Regions from separate parts of the Rahnella sp. EDr1-12 genome, predicted to be linked through region 2. Evidence: predicted binding sites of a transcription regulator. Region 2 holds the regulator's gene; the other holds the start of a gene.
What was found. The regulator Fur, encoded in region 2, represses iron uptake genes when iron is present. The targets are predictions, from matches to a motif close to ATAATAATGAGAACNACTATCAA.
Positions count from the first base shown of each region.

Region 1: a site for Fur is predicted at 2,824-2,846, ahead of exbB (tol-pal system-associated acyl-CoA thioesterase). Genes of this name have one in related genera too.

Region 1 covers NZ_JBLZNY010000005.1:221,627-229,257, forward strand. The annotation lists gene ACO0U8_RS19465 (TRAP transporter large permease) at 1-851, opposite strand, end outside; gene ACO0U8_RS19470 (TRAP transporter small permease) at 865-1,377, opposite strand; gene ACO0U8_RS19475 (TRAP transporter substrate-binding protein) at 1,440-2,417, opposite strand; gene exbB (tol-pal system-associated acyl-CoA thioesterase) at 2,939-3,844, shown strand; gene exbD (TonB system transport protein ExbD) at 3,854-4,288, shown strand; gene garD (galactarate dehydratase) at 4,358-5,929, opposite strand; gene ACO0U8_RS19495 (MFS transporter) at 6,468-7,631, shown strand, end outside.
Region 2 covers NZ_JBLZNY010000001.1:1,053,705-1,061,335, reverse strand. The annotation lists gene chiP (chitoporin ChiP) at 1-963, shown strand, start outside; gene chiQ (ChiQ/YbfN family lipoprotein) at 977-1,318, shown strand; gene fur (ferric iron uptake transcriptional regulator) at 1,456-1,911, opposite strand; gene fldA (flavodoxin FldA) at 2,226-2,753, opposite strand; gene ACO0U8_RS05015 (methyl-accepting chemotaxis protein) at 3,172-4,836, shown strand; gene ybfE (LexA regulated protein) at 4,912-5,193, opposite strand; gene ybfF (esterase) at 5,457-6,239, opposite strand; gene seqA (replication initiation negative regulator SeqA) at 6,476-7,033, shown strand; gene pgm (phosphoglucomutase (alpha-D-glucose-1,6-bisphosphate-dependent)) at 7,058-7,631, shown strand, end outside.

The sequences.
Region 1 (7,631 bases), on a different contig from region 2:
CCAATCAGGATCATGACGATACTGACGGTTTTCACCGTGCGGTACATCAGTTTCGGCAGTTCACTCCATTTGTAATCGCGGTAAATGAACATCGTGACGAAAAATGACCACAGACAGGCGATGGCGGCAGATTCCGTGGCGGTGAAAATACCGCTGAGAATTCCGCCCATGATGATGACGACGGTCATCAGGCCCCACAGCGTGTCGATAAAAATCTTCAGTGCCTGACGAAACGGCACGCGTTCACCTTTCGGATAACCGCGCTGATGCGCAAAGACGACGCACATCACCATCAGGGTCAGGCTGAGCAGCAAACCGGGCAAAATACCGGCGATGAACAGTGCGGCGATCGACACCGTACCGCCCGTGGCGAGCGAGTAAATGACCGAGTTATGGCTCGGCGGCGTGAGGATCGCCTGCACCGAGCCGCTGGCCGTGACCGCAGCGGCAAAATCGCGCGGATAACCTTTCTTCTCCATTTCCGGGATCATCACCGAACCAATCGACGCGGTATCCGCCACCGATGAGCCGGAGATCGCGCCGAAAAAGGTTGAGGCGACAATGTTCACCAGCGACAGACCGCCGCGAATGAACCCGACAAAGATATAGGCAAAACTCACCAGCCGGCGGGCAATGCCTCCTTCAGCCATGATCGCGCCGGCCAGAATAAAGAACGGGATCGCCAGCAGTGAAAACTTATTCACGCCGTTGGTCAGCTGGATCATCAGTGCTTCAAGCGGCAGATCGATCCACCAGGCACCGGCCAGCGCGCTGAGGCCAACGGCGTAAGCCACCGGCACGCCGATCGCCAGCATCACCCCCAGCGTTAACAGTAAAATGAGTGCATCCATAAGTCTCTCCGGGTCAGGCGTCGGAATTTCCCAGCATCACGACAGGGCGCTGATGCTGCGGCCCGGCAATGATCTGCTCAATGATGAATAAGATCGTCAGGGCAGAGCCCACGGGCAGCGGTAAATAGGTTTCTCCGGCGGTCAGCAGCGGGAATTCCGCCACTGGCTGGAGCCACAGTTCGCTGCACAAATGCAGGCTGTACCAGAAAATGAAGATGCTGATCGCCAGCATCATCAGATCTGACAGCAGCGCCGAGAACTTTTTCAGTGCAGGAGGCAGACGGTCGGTGACCATCGCGACCACGATGTGAGAACCCGCGCGATAACTTACGGCCGCGCCGATAAAGGTGAACGTTACCATACACATGATGGCAACCGGCTCAGGCCATGACAGTGCGCTGTTCATGACGTAGCGGGCGAATATCCCGATGGGGATCACCGCGACCATCAGTAATAATGCAATCCCGGCAAGCCACATTGCGGCGCGGTAAAGAATGTCCATCAGGGTGTGATATCCGGAAATCATAAAGTCTCCCCCGGTGAGTGTCGGAAAAGGGCAGCGGGAGCTGCCCGTGTCAGAGACAGTGGTTATTGAACGTCAGCGATTTGCTGCATCAGATCTTTATGGTCTTTACCGAACTCATCACGAACGGACTGGGTGGCCTGAACATAGGCCGCCGGATCGATGTCGTAAAATTTCACGCCGCCCGCTTTCATGGTGGCGAGGGCTTTTTCGTTATAGGCTTTCCACAGTTCACGCTGCTCATCCTGGGCTTCTTTTGACAGTTTCAGGATTAATTGCTGATCTTCCGGTTTCAGCTTGTCCCATTTCACTTTTGAGTACAGGAACAGCTCAGGAATAATGAAATGACGGCTGTAGGTGTAGTTTTTCACCACCGGCAGGTAGTTGTGCGCGACGAAGGTTGGCGGATTGTTTTCCGTGCCGTCGATAACCCCGGTTTGCATACCGCTGAACACTTCACTGACGCCCATAGCGACCGGGTTTGCTCCCATGGCTTTCAGCGTTGCCAGCGCAATCGGGCTGCCCTGAACGCGGATCTTCATGCCTTTCAAATCTTCCGGTTTGACGACCGGTTCTTTGGTGATCAGATTGCGGGTCCCGCCATCCATCCAGCCGAGAAATACCAGCCGGGAGTTCGGGTTATTGGTAATTTTATCGCCGATCTCTTTGCCAATCTGACCGTCGAGCACTTTGTGCATGTGATCTTCATCGCGGAAAATATAGGGCAGGGTGAACACGTTGATTTCGGGCAGGATCGACGCCACCGGGGTCATTGATACGCGAATAATATCCAGCGCACCGAGCTGCGCCTGTTCAATTTCCTGCTTTTCGTCGCCCAGCACACCGCCGGGGAAGGTTTTGATTTCAAGGCGTCCGTCTGTTTGTTTTTGCAACTTTTCGCCCATATGCTGGACGGCAACGACGTTCGGGTAACCTTGCGGATGCACGTCGGCGGCTTTCAACGTTTGTGCTGACAGGCCGGAAGTGAATAACAGGGTCGCGGAACTCAGGCAAAGGCTGAGAAGTGCTTTTTGCATTTTCATCAGTTTGTCTCCAGGGGAATTCAGTAAGGGAATGAAAAGTTACAGCGAAAATGAACCGGTCTGGCGCGCCGTGCGCTGACGGAACCTCATGCGAATCTTATAAATTGTCTTATAAATTAAATGGATACTGGAAATCCCGGTGTGTGGTCTTTCCCGGTACATAGACCTTACCTTATTTATAACTGCCGGGTATTTGAGCGTTATCACAAATTAATAACAAATGTAAAATGCTGTTACTTAATATTTAAAACATTGTTTTGTCTTTGATAATTATGTTCAGGCGATTGATTTACCGCGGGATTTTTTGCAAAAGTGTGACCCGTGTATAACTGTTGAAGTATTGACCAAAGACTCAAAACCTTGTCATCCGTCAAGGACACCCGCGTCAGCAGGCGGGACAATGTAAATAATAATGAGAACGACTATCAATTAGGTCTTTTTATTTGATACAATTCGGCGTTATTTAACCCATATACACTGATTCTGGCTGGAGGCGACGCGTGAAAACGGCTCGCAATAAGATGAAAAAAACGACCTCAGTATTGATGTCGTTAATGTTGGTGGTTGGCCTGAGCGGTAATGCAATGGCTGCACCTGCGACGCCGGCGGCGAATGCTGTCACTTCTGAAACCACGCAACCGGCACCTGCTGCGGCAGACACCACGCCCGCGCCGGTTATGCAATCCGCACCAGCGGAAGCTCCTGTCATCCCTACCGATCTGTCCGTATTAGGCATGTACCATCATGCTGACGTGGTGGTGAAAACTGTCATGATCGGCCTGCTGCTGGCGTCCGTTGTCACCTGGGCTTTGCTGTTCAGCAAAGGCTCCGAAGTGTTCAGCGCTAAACGCCGTATGCGCCGTGAATTTGATGCGTTGTCTTCCGTGCGTACGCTGGACGAAGCTGCCGAGCAGGCTGAGAGTTTCGCCGCCAGCAGCATCAGCGCACAAATGATCCGCGATGCGCAAAATGAACTCGAGCTGTCTGCCGGTTCCACCGACAACAACGGCATTAAAGAACGTACCGGTTTCCGTCTGGAGCGTCGTGTGGGTGCTGCCGGGCGTCACATGGGCCGGGGCAATGGGATCCTCGCCACTATCGGCGCGATCTCTCCGTTCGTCGGTCTGTTTGGTACCGTGTGGGGCATCATGAACAGTTTCATTGGTATCGCCCAAACCCAGACCACTAACCTTGCCGTTGTGGCACCCGGTATTGCAGAAGCTCTGCTGGCGACCGCGGTGGGTCTGGTTGCTGCGATCCCTGCAGTGGTTATCTACAACATTTTCGCCCGTACCATCACTTCCTATCGTCATCAGGTTGGCGACGTGGCGGCGCAGATTATCCTGTTACAGGGCCGTGATTTGGATCTGGCTGCCAGCGAAGGCGATGCGCCGCGCGGTCAGACAGGTCAGTTACGCGTAGGATAAGAACAGATTATGGCTATTCGGTTAAACGACGATATCGACGAAAGCGGTGAAATGCATGACATCAACGTCACGCCTTTTATCGACGTTATGTTGGTTCTGCTGATCATCTTCATGGTCGCCGCGCCACTGGCCACCGTAGATGTGCGGGTAGATTTACCGGCTTCCACGGCGAAAGCGCAGCCGCGTCCTGAGAAACCGATCTTCCTGACGGTGAAATCGGACAAACAGCTGTTCCTCGGCGACAGCCCGGTAAATAGCGACAACCTGACTGCCATGCTCGATCAGCGTACTCAGGGCAATAAGCAGAGTACGATTTTCTTCCGTGCAGATAAGACGGTGGACTACGAAACGCTGATGAATGTGATGGATAACCTGCGTAAAGCCGGTTATCTGAAAGTCGGGCTGGTAGGTGCAGAACAGACGGGCGCAGCAGCGGCTCAGTAAGTTATCCTTCAGATCCGAAGCATAAAAAAGGCCAGCATTGCTGGCCTTTTGCTTTGGTGATGTGGCAGATCAGGTCACCGGCGCCGGGTTAAATACCGCCAGCGCATTGTGAATACCCCAGGTATCGGACCAGGTTTTTTTACGACCGCTGGCGATGTCCAGAATAAAGTGGAACAGCTCCCAGCCGACGTCTTCAATGGTGGCATCCCCGGTGGCGATCGTACCGGCGTTGATGTCCATCAGGTCATGCCAGCGGTTCGCCAGCGTGGTGCGGGTAGCCATTTTTATCACCGGCACCGCCAGCAGGCCGTACGGCGTGCCGCGCCCGGTGGTAAAGACCTGCACAGTGATGCCCGAGGCCAGTTGCTGCGTTCCGCAGACGAAATCACTGGCTGGCGTCGCAGCGAAAATCAGGCCTTTTTTGGTCGGACGTTGCCCCGGAGACAATACTTCTGAAATTGCGCTGGTGCCCGATTTCGCAATCGAACCGAGTGCTTTTTCGACCACGTTAGCCAGTCCGCCTTTCTTGTTGCCCGGCGACGGGTTGGCGCTGCGGTCGGTTTGTCCGAGGGACAGATAATTATCGTACCAGGCCATCTCTTCCAGCAGGCGTTTACCGACGCTGACGTCAGCAGCACGCGGAGTCAGCAGGTGGATCGCATCGCGCACTTCCGTCACTTCAGAGAACATCACCGTGCCGCCGCAGCGAACCAGCAGATCCGAGGCAAAGCCCACGGCAGGATTGGCAGTCACGCCGGAGAAAGCGTCGCTGCCGCCACACTGCATGCCGACCACCAGGTCAGAGGCCGGACAGGTTTCGCGCTGACGACGGTTCAGCCGTTCCAGATGGAACTGCGCGACAGTCAGTATATCGTCAACCATTGACTGGAAGCCGACGTGCTGCTCATCCTGCAAACGGACGATATGGGTGTCGTCGAGGGAAATGGCTTGCACATCCGGCGTGCCTTCCAGCAGGCGTTCAGGTTGTAATTTCTCACAACCTAAGCCGACCACCATGACTTCGCCGCCAAAGTTCGGGTTCAGTGCCAGATTGTGAATGGTGCGGATCGGGACGACCGCTGCCGGTGCGTTGATCGCCACGCCACATCCGTACAGATGATTCAGCGCCACCACGCCATCGACGTTAGGGAATTTGGGCAGTAAATCACGCTCGATGATTTTTACTACGTAATCCACCACCCCCGCCACACAGTGAACGCTGGTGGTAATGCCGAGCAGATTTTTAGTGCCTACGCTGCCGTCTTCGTTGCGGTAGCCTTCAAACGTGAAGCCTTCCAGCGGCGGCAACGCAGGGGGAACGCGGGTAGCCAGCGGCAGGCTGTTCAGTTCCGGAGCGACCGGCAGTTCGACCAGAGATTCGTCGATCCAGCCGCCCTGGGCGATTTCCCGCACGGCATAACCAATCACTTCACCATAACGAATAATATCGCCGCCTTTGGCAATGGTTTGCAAAGCAACTTTATGGCCCTGAGGAATATGCTCAATTAATTCCAGACCATTTGAAAATCGGGTGCCGGCTTTTAAGCCGTTATCATTCACAATAATGGCAACGTTATCGTTTTCATGAACTTTAATGAAAAGTGCGTCGGTTGCATGCTCTTTATCTTTATTACGTGACATAACTGTCTCCGCGTTTATTAAACATCCCGAAAAAAGAACCTTCGGTTAATTCTCTGAATTCGTAGCGTACAAATGTTGCGTTTTGTCTTTTCGGCAATACAGGGTATGCATCCATTATAAAACAGCTGTCCGGGAACCTCATTGTGCAACTGACCAGCTTTTCACCCGCTGAACGTCATTCTGTGTGGCAGGTGACAGAATAAATGTGATGAATATCACCCTTTGATCTGTGCGGCTTCAGCGGCCGCGTGAACTGTGATTATCCTCCCACAATGATGTGTGAATGCAAAAGAATAGTCGTTTTCAACCGGCGTATTCTTGTGCGAATGCACAGTGTTATTTGAGGCATCGTTTTTTATACTGTGTTGGCCCTCTGAAGGTAGCGTTCAAAGCAATACAGGTAAATTTCAGACATAAATAAATAATTATGAAATGTCTGTCTCATATAAAGGAAAACCGCAGGCGAAAAGTAAAAACGTTATTTCGGTAACTGTAATTTCTCTGCGAATGATTCCGTAATAGTAAAATGAGGGTCACCATGAGCGTTCAATCCCAGTCCCGAGTGCTGGCGCAAAGTAAGACGCGAACACATATTCGCTATTATATTTTGCTGATTATATTTCTTATCACGGCGGTGAATTATGCCGACCGTGCAACGCTTTCCATTGCCGGTACCGAGGTCGCGCGTGAGCTGGGCCTGGATGCCGCTGATATGGGGCAAATCTTCGCGGCGTTTGGCTGGGCGTATCTGATCATGCAGTTGCCTGGCGGCTGGCTGCTGGACAAATTCGGTTCCAAAAAAGTCTACACCTACAGCCTGTTTTTCTGGTCACTGTTCACACTGTTACAAGGTTTTGTGGGCTGGTTCCCGCTGGCGTACGGCGCGCTGACGTTGTTCATCCTGCGCTTTATGCTCGGTTTCTCCGAAGCGCCTTCCTTCCCGGCCAACGCCCGTATCGTGGCGGCCTGGTTCCCGACGAAAGAACGCGGAACGGCTTCGGCGATTTTTAACTCCGCACAGTATTTCTCGCTCGCGCTGTTCTCTCCGCTGCTCGGCTGGCTGACCTACGCCTGGGGGTGGGAACATGTCTTTATCGTGATGGGGGTGATTGGTTTTGTGCTGACGCTGGTGTGGATCAAATTTATCCACAACCCGCCGGAACACCCTGGCATATCGAAAAGCGAGCTGGAATTTATTAAAGAAGGCGGCGCGGTGGTCGACATCGACCACAAGAAAGCCGACGGCGCGAAAAGTGGCCCGAAATGGAGCTATGTGCGCCAGATGCTGAGCAACCGCATGATGCTTGGGATCTTCTTCGGCCAATACTTTATTAACAGTATTACGTGGTTCTTCCTGACCTGGTTCCCGATTTATCTGGTTCAGGAAAAAGGTATGTCTATCCTCAAAGTGGGGATGATTGCGGCCATTCCGGCGCTGTGCGGCTTTGCCGGTGGCGTACTCGGCGGCGTGTTCTCCGATTACCTGCTCAAACGCGGTTTCTCCCTGACCGTGGCGCGTAAAATTCCGATTGTGCTGGGCATGCTGTTAGCCACCAGCATCATTTTATGTAACTACACCGATAACAATACTCTGGTCGTTACCCTGATGGCGCTGGCGTTCTTCGGTAAAGGCTTCGGTGCGCTGGGCTGGCCGGTGATTGCAGATACCGCGCCGAAAGAAGTGATTGGCCTGTGCGGCGGT
Region 2 (7,631 bases):
GGCTTCTGGGGCCACGCGGGTTACATTCAGCCGACCGGCCAGACCCTGATTGCGCCGCACTGGAGTTTCATGCCGGGCACGTATCGCGGCGCAGAAGCCGGATATAAACATGATTTCGGCGAGCCGGGCGAACTGAGTTTTTCCTACATGTGGGCGGATGAATATAAATCACCGTGGCATCTGGAAATGGATGATTTCCGCCAGAATGACAAAAAAACCGGTGTTTCCTATATTCACTCGCTGGGCGCGAAATACGACTTCAAAAATGATCTGGTGCTCGAAGCCGCCTATGGCGAAGCGGAAAGCTACGTCGATCAGTATTTCGCTAAAGCCTCTTACAAACTGGATCTGCTGGGTAACCCGCTGACCACCAGCTACCAGTTCTACGGTGCAGAAGACCGCATCAGTGATAAAAACGATCCTAACAGTTTGTACGACGGGCTGGCATGGTTGCAGGCTCTGACGTTCGGTTACACCACCGGCCAGTTTGACTGGCGTCTGGAAGGGACGATGGTCAAGGCGGAGGGGAATCAGGGCTACTTCCTTCAGCGTATGACCCCAACGTATTCCTCGTCCAATGGTCGTCTCGATGTGTGGTGGGATAACCGTTCAGACTTCAACGCCAACGGCGAAAAAGCGGTATATGCCGGAGTTTTATATGATCTGGCGAAATGGGATCTGCCGGGCTTCGCGGTCGGCGGTTCTTATGTTTATGCATGGGATGCCAAGCCAAGCACCAATGCGGCTTATGACCAAAGCCAGCGTCTGAAAGAAAGTGCGTGGAGTCTGGATGCGCTTTACACCCTTCAGGAAGGGCGCGCCAAAGGCACGTTGTTTAAATTGCATTACACCCAGTATGACAACCATTCAGATATTCCGAGCTGGGGCGGTGGTTACGGCAACATCTTCCAGGATGAAAAAGATGTGAAATTTATCGTTATCGCTCCATTCACTATTTTCTGAGGTCACTATGTCGATGAATAAATTACTGCTGATCGTGACCACGTCTTTATTGCTGGCCGGTTGTTCCCAGACGTCAGGGCAGGCTGAAGATGCCAGACTGCGTAAGGCTTACAGCGCCTGCATCAACACTGCCGAAGGTTCGCCGGACAAACTTGCATCCTGCCAGGCGGTTCTTAACGTTCTGAAGGAAGAGAAAGCTCACCAGCAGTTTGCACAACAGGAAACGGTACGCGTGCTGGATTACCAGCGCTGCCTGACGGCACGCAAAACCGGTGACGGGCAGGCTTACGCCGCCGATTGTGGAAAAATCTGGAAGGAAATTAAAGCCAATAACTCACCCGTGCCGGTGCAGTAGACCTCATCAATCACCTGAAGGTGAGACAGAAAACCCCGGCTTGCCGGGGTTTTTTATGTCTGTCATCGCTGATAAACGGGCATAAAAAAACCGCTTTTCAGCGGTTAATTTTGGTCGATATCAACGAGCCCGGCAGATTACTGCGCAGGTTTATCATTGTGCAAAGAGTCATCTTCGCGGCAGTCGCCTGCTTCACAGTGGCCGTACAGGTACAGGCTGTGGTTGGTCAGTTTGATACCGTGTTTTTTAGCAATTTCGCGCTGACGACCTTCAATGTATTCGTCACGGAATTCAATAACACGGCCACAATCTAAGCAAATCAGGTGATCGTGATGGTGTTGCTGAGTCAGTTCGAACACGGACTTGCCGCCTTCGAAGTTATGGCGGGTCACGATACCGGCGTCATCAAACTGGTTCAGAACGCGGTAAACCGTCGCCAGACCAATCTCTTCACCCATATCAATCAATTGTTTGTACAGATCTTCCGCACTAACGTGATGACCTTCCGGCGCTTGCAACACTTCCAGGATTTTAAGGCGCGGAAGCGTGACTTTTAAGCCGGCTTTCTTCAGTGCGGTGTTGTTGTCAGTCATGCGGATTCAGTCCTGTTACTATGTGCTAATCAAGTTGAGGCATGGAGCCTGTGGCATCAGCGGCACAAAATTCTTCGATTAGGATCCTTCTTTTAACGGAAGTGTGCCGATCCCCTAAACGATAGCCTGTTAATAAAGATCACTAAATGCCAGTCACATAAGACAATGCAACGACTTGATCGATAGAAAAAACAGATGAACTCAGTGTACCTTGATACCACCGAAAGTAACAATTTTGTTGTGGCTAAATTGTTAATTTCAGTAATAGTTTGGCCCTTCAATTGTAGAATAAATCCTCAGGGCCAACAGGGTTTTTAGCCAATAATTTCTGAAAGGCTCAATTCTTCAGTAATTTGCTTAACCCAGGCGTCAACGCGCTCATTGGTTAATTCCGGCTGACGGTCTTCATCAATAGCCAGTCCGATGAAATGTTTATCATCTGCCAGACCTTTGGATGCTTCGAAGTGATAGCCTTCGGTTGGCCAGTGACCCACAATCACCGCGCCGCGTGGCTCAATGATGTCGCGCACGGTGCCCAGCGCATCACAGAAATATTCTGCGTAGTCTTCCTGATCGCCGCAACCAAACAGCGCAACCAGCTTACCTTCGAAATCTATCTCTTCCAGGCTTGGGAAGAAGTCGTCCCAGTCACACTGAGCTTCACCGTAATACCAGGTTGGAATACCGATCAGCAAAATATCGAATTTTTCCAGATCCTCTTTGCTGCTCTTCGCAATGTCATGCACCTCTGCAACATCTTTACCCAGTTGTTTCTGGATCATTTTTGCGATGTTTTCGGTGTTACCTGTATCGGATCCAAAGAAGATTCCTACTACGGCCATAAGATGTCTAACCTCTTGTTCTCAATGATAAGCCCTACATTGCAGGCAATAATAGTGCTGATAATAGCAAACTCGTGAGGCGGAGAATATGCTTCTGCTCGCCTTCTTAACTGACGAATAAGTTTATCGGGCAATCTTTTTAAGTGGTATCGCCTTCGTGTGCTTTTAATCCAGATAAAATCCTCAAAATTGACGGGGTTAAAAGCAAAGTGAAGAAATATATCTTAACAATACTAAATTTTAAGCACGTCCCGCCGATAGATGATGCGAGAGCAATCTCAACATAATAAAGAAATCGATGCCCGGAGAGGTGTTCAAACATGTCCTGGGGCACTTGCCTGATGGTTACTTGTCTTGATTCTCCGCATCCCCCTCAATCCTCAGACCAGAAACAGTCATGTTTCGAGAGAGGCATATCGTGCAGTTTTTAAAAAATATCACCATCAGGGCCGCGTTATTAACCATTCTTGGCGTTTTCTGCGTTATGTGGGCGGGTGTATCCCTTTACACCGTCAACTCACTGAATACGCTGACGCAAAACACCCGCAACAGTTCTGAGCTCGTCAACAATATGGCGCTGATCAGCAAAGGAAATGATCAGTATTTTCGTACCGTAACCCGCTTAAGCCGTGCGGTGTCGCAGCTTCAGGCCGATCCGACCAAAGGGCCGGAAATTTTTGATACCGCAAAACAATCCCTTGAAGCCCTGACGCAGGCGCAGGCGGATTTCAAAGCGGCCCCGCATCCGGGGCTGGAAGATTCAGCGGTTCAGGAATTACTCACCAGTTGGGAAAGTCTGATAACGCAGGGCGTGAAGCCGTTATTTGAGGCGGCCAGCAGCAAAAATATCGATGCGTACAATCAGCTGGCGCAGTCTGGCGTTCCGGCGTTAAGCCGTGATTTCGGGGCTGCCATGCAAAAAGTCAGCAGCCAGATCGCGGTGGATTTCAGCGCGGCGCAAACGGAGTCTAATCATCTGACTAATCTCAGCAAAGTGATTCAGATCACCGCGTTTGTTATTGGGCTGATTATCCTGCTGCTGACCGATCGCTATCTGGTGATGGCGTTAGTCAAACCGCTGGATAAACTCCGCGATCAGTTCGCGCTGATTGCCAGTGGTGACCTGACGCATAGCATGGAAGAGTTCGGTAAAAACTGCGCCGGTAAGTTGATTCCTTTGCTGAACATCATGCAAGCCAGTCTGGTGAATACCGTTCAAACCATCCGTAACTGCACGAACAATATTTACCAGGGCGCGTCTGAAATTTCTGCCGGCAATAACGATCTCTCTTCCCGTACCGAAGAGCAGGCGTCTGCGCTGGAAGAGACGGCGGCCAGCATGGAAGAGCTGACAGCCACGGTGAAACACAATGCTGACAACGCGCATCACGCCAGCCAGCTGGTGATAGAAGCTTCTACCACGGCGCAGAAGGGCGGCAGTATTGTCGCGGATGTGGTCAGCACCATGAAAGATATTTCAGGCAGCTCGAAGAAAATCGCGGAGATTACCTCGGTCATCAACAGTATCGCCTTCCAGACCAACATTCTGGCGCTGAATGCCGCGGTTGAAGCCGCCCGTGCAGGCGAACAGGGCCGCGGGTTCGCCGTGGTCGCCAGCGAAGTGCGCAATCTGGCACAGCGTAGTGCGCAGGCAGCAAAAGAGATTGAGTCGCTGATCAGCGAATCCGTTTCCCGCGTTGACAGCGGTTCCAAACTGGTCGAAAACGCCGGTCAGACCATGAATGAAGTGGTGCGTTCGATCACACACGTCACGGATATTATGGCCGAAATCGCGTCAGCATCTGATGAGCAAAGTAAAGGCATCAGCCAGGTAGCTGTGGCCGTGACGCAGATGGACAGCGTCACGCAGCAGAACGCCGCGCTGGTTGAACAGGCGTCTCAGGCCGCCGTCTCTCTGGAAGAGCAGGCTGCATTGCTGAACAACGCCGTCGCGACCTTTAAACTCAGCGACAGCGTGACGCGCGTTGGGGCAAAACCGACCGGTAAGATGCCAGCGCCGTTATTGCGACCGGACACAGGAATGATGTCGGCGAAGGGTGCTGAAAACTGGGAAACGTTCTGAGTGGGAAGAAGGAAGTTAGCCGGGAATAAGTAAGAAAAAACAAACGGGTAGCCTGAGAAGGTTACCCGTTTTCAATCAGCCTTCATGACCGTTAAGATGCGCAAGCAGCATCTCTTCAATCAATTCGCTACGACTGATATTGCGTTCTTCTGCCAGCTTATTGAGGGTATCAACAGCATCGGCGTTCATTTTCAGCTCCACGCGACGCAGACCGCTCGCTTTATCGCGGCGTAACTGATTGCGCTTGTTGATCCTGAGCTGTTCATCACGGGATAGCGGATTTGTTTTTGGACGCCCCGGACGGCGGTCATCTGCGAACAGATCAATCGTCGTGCGATCCAGTTGTTCTTTTGCCATAGGTAGCGGTACAACCAGGGAAGTTTTTACATCGGAAAACGGCAAGCCGATTCCTGACGAGCGTTTCACACATTTTGGGCTAAGAAACCCTGACCCAATTCACCTCCCGCCACTCGACCTGAGTGAAACGGGGCGGCAAAAATTATAGCGCGCAATCATACCCTAGCGCGCCTGGGGTTCACAACGCCTGATTGCCCTGATTTCATGATAACTTCTGACGTTGTGCAGACTTTTTGCACAATTTATCCCCAGGATGTTAAACCTCAGGCTGCATCGATGAAACGATGCACAGCGCGCAACACCGCCTCAGGTTTTTCCGCATGCACCCAGTGACCGGCACCGGCCACCACATGCGCTTTCGCCTGCGGGAACTGGCGGGCAATGGCGCTGCGATATTCATCCTGTACATACGGCGATAACCCGCCACGGATAAACAGCGCCGGGTGATCCCACGCCGGGACGTCTTCCCAGCCGGTAATGGTGTCGTATTGACTGAGCAACACCGGCACGTTGAAGCGCCATTCTCCCTGCGCGAACGATTTCAGCAGGAACTGGATCACACCGTCTTCCTTTATATGCTCGCGCATACACTCCGTGGCGGACGTGCGGTCGCGCAGCCCTGTTTTCGTTACTGCGTTGATCGCCGCAAAAATCTCGTCATGGCGGCGCACATGGTAATCCACCGGCGCGACATCTATGGCAATCAGCTTTTCGATGCGATCGGGGATAAGCGCCGTCAGCGCCATCGCCGCTTTTCCGCCCATTGAATGGCCAATAACGATGATTTTTTGGAAACCGACGTCATCCAGCGTTTCCACTAAATCCTGCGCCATCGCGGCGTAAGACATCTCATCCGCGCGGCCGGACTGGCCGTGATTACGCAAATCAACCTGCAACACTCTATGCTGTTGTTTCAGGTCGCGGGCCAGAATGCCCAGATTATCAAGGGTTCCGAACAAACCGTGGATTAACAAAACCGGCAGGGCAGTGCTGCCAGCCACTTCAGGTTCTTGCAGGCGATAATGTAATTTCATGGCGAAGTTCATACAGATAAACAATCTCATTAGGTTATCATGAGTGGCGGATAATTTTTCAAAACAGAAAGTTTCTGCCAGATGCCTGAGCGGGATTTCACTATGTGGGACAGAACAGGCCGGGGCCAGCATGCAGCGAAAAGGTAATAATTCTGCTTTTTGCTTCGCGGCACAATTCCCCTGTTCGTTACTGCGTAGAAATTTGTATAATCCTTTTGAATTAAGTAGAAAAACAGTACTGGATAAAGATGAAAACTATTGAGGTTGACGAAGAACTCTACCGCTATATTGCCAGCCACACACAAGCCATCGGTGAGAGTGCGTCTGATATTTTGCGCCGCATGCTGAAATTTACTGCCGGTCAGACCTCGCCTGCCGCGCCCGCGAACACTCCTGTTATTGCCGGCACCGTGGCTGCGGGAAAACCCGCCGCTGCCGCTCCGGCACCGACGTCGCGCGATAAAGTCCGCGCCGTGCGTGAAATGCTGCTGTCTGACGAGTACGCAGAGCAGACCAAAGCGGTCAACCGGTTTATGTTGATCCTGTCTACGCTCTACAACCTTAACGCGAAAGAATTTGCTGTTGCGACCGAGTCACTGACTGGCCGCACGCGGACCTATTTTGCCGGTGACCAGCAAACGTTGCTGCAAAACGGCATTCATACCAAGCCTAAACACGTTCCCGGAACGCCGTATTGGGTTATTACAAATACCAACACAGGTCGCAAACGCAGCATGATCGAACACATCATGCAGTTCATGCAGTTCCCTGCGGAACTGACTGACAAAGTGTGCGGCACCCTCTAATTTCAGCGTCAGGGAGAAGCGCCAATGGCTAATCACCCCCGTGCAGGGCAACCTGCTCAGCAAAGCGATTTGATCAACGTGGCGCAGTTAACGTCACAGTATTACGTTCTGCAACCGGATCCGGCTAACACAGCGCATGCTGTGAAATTCGGCACATCCGGCCATCGCGGGAGTTCGTTGCGTCACAGCTTTAACGAAGCGCACATCCTGGCCATTGCTCAGGCGATTGCCGAAGTGCGTAAAGAGCAGGGCACCACCGGCCCGTGCTACGTGGGTAAAGATACCCACGCGCTGTCCGAACCGGCGTTTATTTCTGTGCTGGAAGTGCTGACGGCCAATGGCGTTGACGTCATTGTGCAGGAAGATAACGGATTCACCCCCACTCCGGCGGTGTCTCACGCGATCCTGACCCATAACCGCAAAGGCGGCGCGCTGGCTGATGGCATTGTCATCACCCCATCGCACAACCCACCGGAAGATGGCGGCATCAAATACAACCCGACCAACGGCGGCCCGGCAGATACCAATCTGACATCCGTCATTGAGAAACGCGCCAACGCGCTGCTGGCAGCAAAACTGGCCGGTGTGAAGCGTCAGT